2 regions of the Thiomonas sp. X19 genome follow, and region 1 is predicted to be linked to the other one. Evidence: riboswitches for the same ligand, from Rfam matches in the RefSeq annotation. Region 1 holds a riboswitch; the other holds the start of a gene.
What was found. Region 1 has a riboswitch for thiamine pyrophosphate ahead of thiC (phosphomethylpyrimidine synthase ThiC). Riboswitches for the same ligand answer to the same signal wherever they lie in the genome.

Region 1 (4,740 bases):
GCTCGGCGTGCTGCTGTGGCTGTTCGTGCTCAAGTCCGGCATTCATGCCACCGTTGCCGGCGTGCTCACCGGCTTGCTGCTGCCGCAGACCCGCGCGGGTGGCGCCGGCGCCAAGGTCGAGCATGCGCTCGCACCCTACGTCTCCTGGCTGGTGCTGCCGCTGTTCGCGCTGGCCAATGCCGGCGTGGTGTTGGGAGCATCGGCCCTGGCCTTGCTGGGCCATGGGGTGACCTGGGGTGTGGCGCTGGGGCTGGTGCTGGGCAAACCCGTCGGCATTCTTGCGGGCGTGGGCATGGTGGCCTGGCTGGCCGACGGCCTGCCGCGTGGCTATTCCTGGCGCCTGATGGCCCCGGTGGCCGCGTTTTGCGGTGTGGGCTTCACCATGTCCTTGTTCATCGCCGGCTTGGCTTTCAACGCCGATGCGCAGGAATTCGACGCCGCCAAGATTGGCGTGCTGCTGGGCACGGTGCTGGCGCTGGCGGCCGGGGCGTTGATTGCGCGCCGGCTCTACCCGGCCGCCCGCCGCGCTGTCTGAGGCTCGCGTCATGCCACATTCCGATCCGCCCGAGAAAGCCGCCGAACTGCTGCGCTACTGGTTTGGCGAGGCGCCGCACGACGTCCAAGCCACCTGGACGGCGCGTCGTGCGCTGTGGTTCGGCAAGGACGCCGCCGTGGACGCCGACATCCGCGCCCGTTTCGGTGCCCTGCAGCTGCAGGCGGCTGCGGGTGCGCTGGCGAGTTGGACGAACTCCCCACGCGGCGCCCTCGCGCTGCTCCTGCTGCTGGACCAGTGCCCGCGCAATCTGTTTCGCGCCACGCCGCGGGCCTTCGCCACTGACCCGCAAGCCCTGCGTCAGGCGTTGGCGATGGTCGACGCGGGGGACGATGCGCGCCTGTGGCCCATCGAGCGCGTGTTCGTTTATTTGCCGCTCGAGCATGCCGAGGACCTTGCGGTGCAGGAACAGTCGGTGGCCTTGTTCGCCGCGCTGGGCGACGCCGCGCCGCAAGTCGACCGTGCGCGCTTCGAAGACTTCCTCGATTTCGCCCAGCGCCACCACGCCATCATTGCCCGCTTCGGCCGTTTTCCACATCGCAACGCCATCCTCGGCCGCGCCAGCAGCCCGGAAGAACTCGTCTTTCTCCGGCAGCCGGGTTCGGGGTTCTGATCGGTGGGGTGCAATCCCGCGAGACTGGCGCGGTCGTTGCGCAGGGCATACTTGGTGCGGCCTATACTTGGCTTTGCTTGTCGGAGTGCCGTGCATCGGAAGTTGCCTGGCTGAGATCGCAACACTGCGAAATCCGCTGAACCTGATCGGGACCATCCCCGCGTAGGAAACCAAGTCGCCCCATGCGCTTCGGCAGGCCAACCACTCCAGGAGGCCACCATGTCCGAAGTTCGCCGCGCCGTCGATCCCGAGCGCCTGTCCAGCCGCATCACCCGCACCCCGTTTCCGGCCTCGAGCAAGGTCTACACCGAAGGCCCGCAAGGCGTCAGCGTGCCCTGGCGTGAAATCGCGCTGTCCGACACCTTGATGCAGGAGTCGCCCACCGTCACGCGCCTGCTGAAAAACGCGCCGCTGCGGGTGTACGACACTTCCGGCCCCTACACCGACCCGCAGGCCGCCATCGACGTGCGCGCCGGCTTGCCCAAGCTGCGCGCCGCGTGGATTGCCGCACGTGCCGACACTGAGCAGCTCTCCGGCCCCAGCAGCACCTTCGGCCGGCAGCGCGCGCACGATCCCGCCACCGCCGCGCTGCGCTTCGCCCAGCCGCCGGCGCCGCGCCGCGCCAAGCTTGGGGCCAACGTCAGCCAGATGCACTACGCGCGCCAAGGCATCGTCACGCCCGAGATGGAGTACATCGCGCTGCGCGAGAACCTGCTGCGCGCGCAGCTGCCCGACGCCCTGGCGCAGAACGGCGGCCAGCACCGCGGCACCTGGTTCGGCATGCGGCATGAGATTTCCGGCGAATTCGTGCGCCAGGAAGTGGCCGCGGGCCGCGCGGTGATCCCGGCCAACATCAACCATCCCGAGATCGAGCCGATGATCATCGGCCGCAACTTCCTCACCAAGGTCAACGCCAACATCGGCAACTCGGCCGTCACCAGCGACATCGAGGACGAGGTCGACAAGATGGTGTGGTCCATCCGCTGGGGCGCCGACACCGTGATGGATCTGTCCACCGGCAAGCACATCCACGAAACCCGCGAATGGATCGTGCGCAACAGCCCCGTGCCCATCGGCACCGTGCCCATCTACCAGGCGCTGGAAAAGGTGAACGGCGTGGCCGAGGATCTCACCTGGGAGCTGTTCCGCGACACGCTCGTCGAGCAGGCCGAGCAGGGCGTGGACTACTTCACCATCCATGCCGGCGTGCTGCTGCGCTACGTGCCGCTGACGGCCAACCGCATGACCGGCATCGTTTCGCGCGGCGGCTCCATCATGGCCAAGTGGTGCCTGGCGCATCACCAGGAGAACTTCCTCTACACGCAGTTCGAAGAGATCTGCGACATCATGAAGGCCTACGACGTCACCTTCTCGCTGGGCGACGGCCTGCGCCCCGGCTCCATTGCCGACGCCAACGACGAGGCGCAGTTCAGCGAGCTGCACACCCTCGGCGAGCTGACGCAGATCGCCTGGAAGCACGACGTGCAGGTGATGATCGAAGGTCCCGGCCACGTGCCACTGCACATGGTGGCGGTCAACGTGGAGGAGGAACTCAAGCACTGCTTCGAGGCGCCGTTCTACACCCTGGGTCCGCTGACCACCGACATCGCGCCCGGCTACGACCACATCACCAGCGCCATCGGCGCGGCCAACATCGGCTGGGCCGGCACCGCCATGCTGTGTTACGTCACGCCCAAGGAGCACCTCGGGCTGCCCGACCGCAACGACGTCAAGCAGGGGCTGATCGCCTACAAGATCGCCGCCCACGCCTCCGACCTCGCCAAGGGCTATCCCGGCGCGCAGCTGTGGGACAACGCCATTTCCCGCGCCCGCTTCGAGTTCCGCTGGGAAGACCAGTTCCGCCTCGCGCTCGACCCCGACACCGCGCGCGCCTTCCACGACGAGACCCTGCCCAAGGAAGCGGCCAAGACGGCGCATTTCTGCTCCATGTGCGGCCCCAAGTTCTGCTCGATGAAAATCAGCCAGGACATCCGCGCCGCGGCGCAAAGCCAGGTGGCGGCGGGCGACCTCAAGCAGGAACTGGCGCGCAAGGCCGAGGAGTTCCGCAAGACTGGAAGCGAGATCTATCTGTGAACGCCACGCCGGGCCGCGCCGATGCCTTCCCTCCCCAACCCTCCCCCCAGGGTGGGGAGGGAGTGCGGGAGCCTGCTTCGCGCAGCGCGGTTCTCACCTCCCCCGCGGGTGGGGGAGGTCGGGAGGGGGATGCGCCCCGCATCGGCATCGCCGGCGCGGGACTCGCTGGCCGGTTGCTGGCCTGGCGCCTGCTGCGCGCGGGCTATGTCGTCGAGCTGTTCGACGCCCACGCCCGTGCCGACCGCAGCAGCGCCGGACCCACCGCCGCGGCCATGCTCTCGCCCACCGCCGAGCTTGCGGCGGCCGACGCGGGCATCCACGCCCTGGGCGTGGCGTCGCTGTCCATCTGGCCGCAGTGGCTGGCCGAGCTGCACGCGCAGACCGGGCGCGAGGTGTATTTCCGCCGCGAGGGCACGCTGGTCGTGGCGCACGCCGCCGACCGTGGCGCGCTCGACCATTACACCGCGCTGCTGCGCGCGCACCTGCCGGCAGGTGGCGAGGACGCGTCGATGCAGGCGCTGGGCGGCAAGCAGATTTCCGCGCTCGAACCCCTGCTCGCCGCGCGCTTCACGCAGGGCCTCTACCTGCCGCAGGAAGGCCAGCTCGCCAACGACCAGCTCTATGCCGCCCTGGCCGCCGCGCTCGACGCCGGCCTGGCCGCCTGCGGCGGCGCCTGGCACGAGGGCGCGGCGATCGACGTCGTGGAGCCCGCCGCGCTGGTCGACACCCACGGCCGGCGCCACGGCTTCGACCTCGCGGTGGACTGCCGCGGCATCGGCGCCAGGAACGGCGTTCCCGGCCTGCACGGCGTGCGCGGCGAGGTACTCACCGTGTTTGCGCCCGGGGTGAGCCTGCGCCGCCCGGTGCGCCTCATCCATCCGCGCTACGCCATCTACGTCGCCCCGCGCCCCGGCGGCCAGTTCGTCGTCGGCGCCACCGAGCTCGACAGCGAGGACGCCGGCCCGCCCACGCTGCGCTCCACGCTCGAACTCGGCAGCGCCCTCTATAGCCTGCACCCCGAATTCGGCGAGGCCCGCGTGCTGCGCCTGGCCGCCGCGCTGCGCCCGGCGTTGCCCGACCACCATCCCGTCGCCGGGCTGGACGCGGGCGGGGTGTGGCGCATCAACGGCCTGTTCCGCCACGGCTACCTCATCGCTCCCGCGCTGGTGCGGCAGGTGGAGCAGGGCATCGCCGAGGCGCTGGGAGCACCGGGGCCGCAAACGGAGTTGCGTCATGCCGCCTGAGTCCGCCGCGCGCACCCTCTGGCTCAACGGCCAGGCCGTGCAGACGTGCGCAGGCACGCTGCATGCGCTGCTCGCCGAACGCGGGCTCGACGCCGCGCCGCGCGCCTTCGCCTGCGCCGTCAACGGCACCTTCATACCCCGCGCGCGCTGGGCCGAACAGCCGCTGGCCGCGCAGGACCGCATTGACATCGTCGCCCCGGTGGTGGGCGGCTGAACCGAGGAAGATTGGCCATGGA
Region 2 (4,740 bases), 1.8 Mb from region 1:
GCACCTATCTGGGTCTGGCTGGAGACCCGGCCATCGCCACCGAGGTTGAAAACTCCGATGCGCTGCTGCTGCTCGGCGTGATCGTGTCGGACACCAATTTTGCCGTGTCGGCCCAACGCATCGATCTTCGGCACGCCATCCAGGCGCTTGAGGGTCGTGTGGTGATGGGGCATCATGTCTACCCTGACGTACCGCTCGCGGCGCTGATCGATGCCCTGCTGGAGCGGGTACCGGCCGCGCAGGTCCAGCGGGCCGAACAGCGCTCGGAGGTTTTTTCACTCCCCGCAGAAGACGCTGAAGACGCGCCAGTCAACCCGCTCGACATTGCTGCTGCCGTCAACTCGTTGATGCAACGGCATGGCGCGATGCCGCTTGCCAGCGATGTCGGGGATTGCCTGTTCACGGCCATGGACATCGGGCCGACCGAACTCATCGCCCCAGGCTACTACGCGACCATGGGCTATGGCGTGCCGGCAGGGCTGGGCCTGCAGGCGTCCACGGGGCAGCGCCCCATCATTCTGGTCGGTGACGGTGCCTTTCAAATGACAGGGTGGGAATTGGGCAATGCCTGCCACTATGGATGGGATCCCATCGTTCTAGTCTTCAATAACTCGGCATGGGAAATGCTCCAGGTGTTCGAGCCTGGCGCTCGCTTCACCGCATTGCCGACGTGGGACTTTGCGTCGATGGCGACTGGCATGGGGGGTGACGGCGTTGTGGTGCGCACGCGCCTGGAACTCAAAAATGCGCTCGAGCATGCCCATGCCACGCGAGGACGTTTTCAGTTGCTGGACATTCGACTGGCACCGGGGGCGCTGTCACCAACGCTGGAGCGGTATGTGCACGCTGTGCGGCGGTTGTCGGCACCGGCTGGGTAGAACTCATCAACCGGCCAAAGCCATGCTGCCGAACCACTGCGCCGCGGGTGGCCTGGCCTTGGACGATGCTGAACAAACCTCCGCGATGCGCACGAGAGGCTTGTTCAGCGTAGGCCTAAACGCAGGGTCGAGGATTCTGGGATCTCGCGCCGGTCGGTGTGCTCGGGATTGCGCGATCGTGCTTGGCGATGGCGCCAGCTCGCCAAGCCCGGCGTCCTGCCTCAATCGCCAGCGCGAAGGCTCGCGCCATCTCGACCGGATCGCGCGAGCGCGACACCGCCGAGCACAGCAGCACGGCATCGAACCCCATCTCCATGGCTTGTGCGGCATGCGAAGGCGTACCGAGGCCGGCGTCCACGATCAGGGTGGCATCCGGCAGACGTTCGCGCAGCGTGCGCAGTGCGAACGGGTTGAGCAAGCCCTGTCCTGAACCGATGGGCGCGCCCCAGGGCATCAGCACCTCGCAGCCCGCGTCAAGCAGGCGCCGACAGGTCAACAGGTCATCCGTGCAGTAGGGCCAGACGACAAAACCCTCACGCACCAGCACGCGCGCGGCTTCCACGAGTTCGACGGGATCGGGCTGCAGGGTGTGCTCCTCGCCGATCACTTCGAGCTTGACCCAATGGGTCTGATAGAGCTCGCGTGCCATGTGCGCCATTTCGATCGCATCGCGCGCGCTGTAACACCCGGCGGTATTGGGCAGCAAACGTGCGCCACATGTCTCCAGGGTCTCGCGCAGGGCGGCGACGAAGCCATCGCTTTCCTGCGCAGCAAGAACCCGTTTGAGACCGACGGTCACGACCTGCGCGCCGGAGGCGCGAATCGAATCGCTCAGGGCCTGCGGCGATGGGTAGCTGGCGCTGCCCAACAGGAATCGGCTCTCGAGCTTGACGCCCGCGACACTCCAACCAGCGTCAGCGCCAGTCGTTGATTCTCGATACATGGCTTGAGTCCTTTGTCAGTTCAAGTCTGACGGTGGGTCTAAAAAAGAGAATGAGGTCGCCTACAGCGACCCTGCGCAGGGGTGCCGGGCTGCCGTGCCTGTGGTGGCGTCGTGCCAACGCCCGGACATCGCTGGCGTGCGGCATGGGCCAAGCATTCGCCCGCGCATGCACGCTCGGCCGTCTCGGAGCGCGAGCTTGCAAGATAGGTTTGGGGCTGTGCGGGAGTCGGGCTGTACGTCGGCAAGCTGTGTGTGAGCAAACTGCCATCCGCATGCATGTCAAGCCCCCTTCGATCGTGATGCAACTGAGTGTTCGGAGGGTGCCCCAGGCGACTGGCGCTTTCGGGGCGCCGCCAGCCTGGAATCCAAGCTCTCCTTCCGCCGGGACTAACCGGTTCAAGTTCGCGGGTTTGGTTTGACCATCTCAGCGCGTCGATTCGTGCACCCCGGAGCAGTGGAAATTCTGGCACAAGACGGCATGGCCGTCAATGCGACCAGCCGTCGATGCGCGTGTCGAAGACCGCACAAGATTCGCCCAACCAAGTGGGGCCCCAGGTCGTTTGCTCGAATGCGCTATGCGCCGCCGACGAACGAGAAATCGGCTTCTGGCTCGAGCCCGCTGATGATGCGCGCGATGCTCTTGCCTGAGCCGCAAGACAGGGTCCAGCCCAGGCTGCCGTGGCCGGTATTGAGAAAGAGATTGCGCAGGCGACTGCGCCCGATGATGGGGACGTTGCCCGGTGTCGCCGGGCGCAGGCCGGTCCAGAACCGCGCTTGCGCGCCGTCTCCCGCGCCCGGAAAGAGTTCCTCGACCCGTTCGAGGATGGCCTCGCAGCGCTTACGGTCAAGGTTTCGCTCATAGCCATTCAACTCGGCCGTACCTGCGATGCGCAAGCGATTGCCAAGGCGCGAAAACACGAGTTTGCAGGCATCGTCGCTCAACGAAACCTGGTGCGCCATCGCGGGGTCCTTCACCGGCATGGTCACCGAGTAGCCCTTGAGCGGATAGATGGGAAGCTCGATGCCCAGCGGCTTGGCGAGCAAGGCGCTCGTACTTCCCATCGCGAGCACGTAGGCATCGCCGCGTATGCATTGAAAGCGGCCATCCTCGTCGGTCGCCTCAACGTGGTCGATCTGCCCTCCCGCTTCATGCAGCGCAGTGACGGTGTGGCTCATCAAGAACTGCACGCCGTCGTCTTCGCAGCGCCCGGCGAGCTCGCGGGCAAAACAGTTCGCATCTCCCGACTCGTCCTCGGCGGTGAACGTGGCTCCGACGAGCTTGGCGCCGGTATGCCCCAGCGCGGGCTCGATGCGCACGGCCTCGTCGGCGGAAATGACGCGTCGATCACAGCCCAAGGCACGCATCCGGGCTGCAGCAATCGCCACGTTTTCAAATGCCTTGCGGCTTGTGTAGAAATGGAGAATGCCCTGTGCGCGGTGGTCATAGGCGATACCGCGCTCCTGGCGGAGTTGCCGCAGCACCTCACGGCTGTAGGTGCCGAGGCGAATCAGCTGCGCCGTATTGCGACTCGTACGCCCCGGTCGACATTCCGCCAGGAACTGCATGCCCCAGCGCCACTGCCTCGGGTCCATGCGCAAGCGGAACCGCAGCGGAGCATCCGCCCTTCCGAGCCACTTCAACAGTTGTAATGGCGCACTCGGGTTGGCCCATGGCTCGGCGTTGCTCACGGAAATCTGGCCCCCGTTGGCAAAGCTGGTTTCCGCGGCTGGTTTGGCCTGGCGGTCGACCACCGTGACCTCGTGACCCTGCTGACGCAGGAAGTACGCCGATGCGATGCCGATCAGACCGGCGCCGAGAACGATCACTTTCATCGGATGTCCCTAGGAAAATCTGCTTGCGAGGAAACGCGCCCCGGCGAGCCAGGTCCAAGCCACTGCGCTGACCGGAGCGAAGGCCAGCCCGCTCGGATGCTACGAGCCGGCTCCATGGTCCGACGGCGAAAGAGACCCCGTTTGAATGCGACGCTTGGCGCTTTCAATGCGCAATTCTTCCAGCGCAGTTTCGGACATGTTTTTCTGCACAAAAGCAATATGCTGCCTTGCGGCCAGCGCTGCGGCTTGCGAACTGCGGGCGCGCATTTTCTCCCAGATGTCCCGGTGTTGCTCGCGCAACTGCTGCCACTTCTCGGGGTGGGCATGCAGGTAGCGCAGATTTTTTTCCACATGATCCTGAATCAGTCGATGCAGGCTTGCACTGAGATGCGCGATCAGGACGTTATGGGATGCTTCGGCGATCGCTTGGTGAAATTCAACATCATTTTTGATGCAAGCCTGAAGGTCGTCTTGCTCATAGGCCAACTCCAACGCATCGAACGCCACACCGATGCGTTTCAGGTCGAAATCATTGGCACGTTCCGACGCCAATAGCGCGGCCTGGCTTTCCAGCATGTGCCGGAATTCCAACAGGTCGTGCTGCAGGGTCGGATGTCCGCTGAGCATATCTCTCCACGGATCGACGAAGCTTGCCTGCAGCCTGTCGGTCACGACCGTGCCCCCGCCCTGGCGCGTGCGTATCAGGCCTTTGGAGACCAATTTTTGCAGCCCTTCACGCAGGGATGGCCGTGACACACCAAGCTGCTCGGCCAGCTCACGCTCAGGCGGCAGACGATCCCCGGCCCTCAAGGAGCCCTCGAGGATGCGCCGTTCAAGGTCGCTTGCGATCGTATCCGACAGTTTGATGATATCCATGTGTATTGCCTCGTCCATTCCGGTATGACCAATTTTATTTTAAATCGAGGAAGCTTTTCAAATTCCGACAGATTCAGTCTTCTTTGCTGATTTCTTGACGATATGAAGGAACACCTTTCTAATAGACATAGGTCTTACCAAATGACCAATACTTTTTGAAAGCGTGAGGCTACAGAGACTCCAACCAGGGGTCGCGCCGAGAGTCGCCCG

Region 2: linked by a shared signal. The riboswitch ahead of THIX_RS16255 (thiazole synthase) and the one ahead of thiC (phosphomethylpyrimidine synthase ThiC) in region 1 are both predicted to bind thiamine pyrophosphate.

The regions. Positions count from the first base shown of each region.
Region 1 is NZ_LT605203.1:1,573,731-1,578,470, forward strand. It holds gene nhaA (Na+/H+ antiporter NhaA) at 1-535, shown strand, start outside; gene THIX_RS07385 (DUF924 family protein) at 546-1,166, shown strand; TPP riboswitch at 1,238-1,353, shown strand; gene thiC (phosphomethylpyrimidine synthase ThiC) at 1,386-3,260, shown strand; gene THIX_RS07395 (FAD-dependent oxidoreductase) at 3,257-4,504, shown strand; gene thiS (sulfur carrier protein ThiS) at 4,494-4,718, shown strand; gene THIX_RS07405 (thiazole synthase) at 4,736-4,740, shown strand, end outside.
Region 2 is NZ_LT605203.1:3,371,964-3,376,703, forward strand. It holds gene ipdC (indolepyruvate/phenylpyruvate decarboxylase) at 1-878, shown strand, start outside; gene THIX_RS16255 (thiazole synthase) at 994-1,821, opposite strand; TPP riboswitch at 2,178-2,280, opposite strand; gene THIX_RS16260 (D-amino acid dehydrogenase) at 2,395-3,654, opposite strand; gene THIX_RS16265 (FCD domain-containing protein) at 3,754-4,530, opposite strand.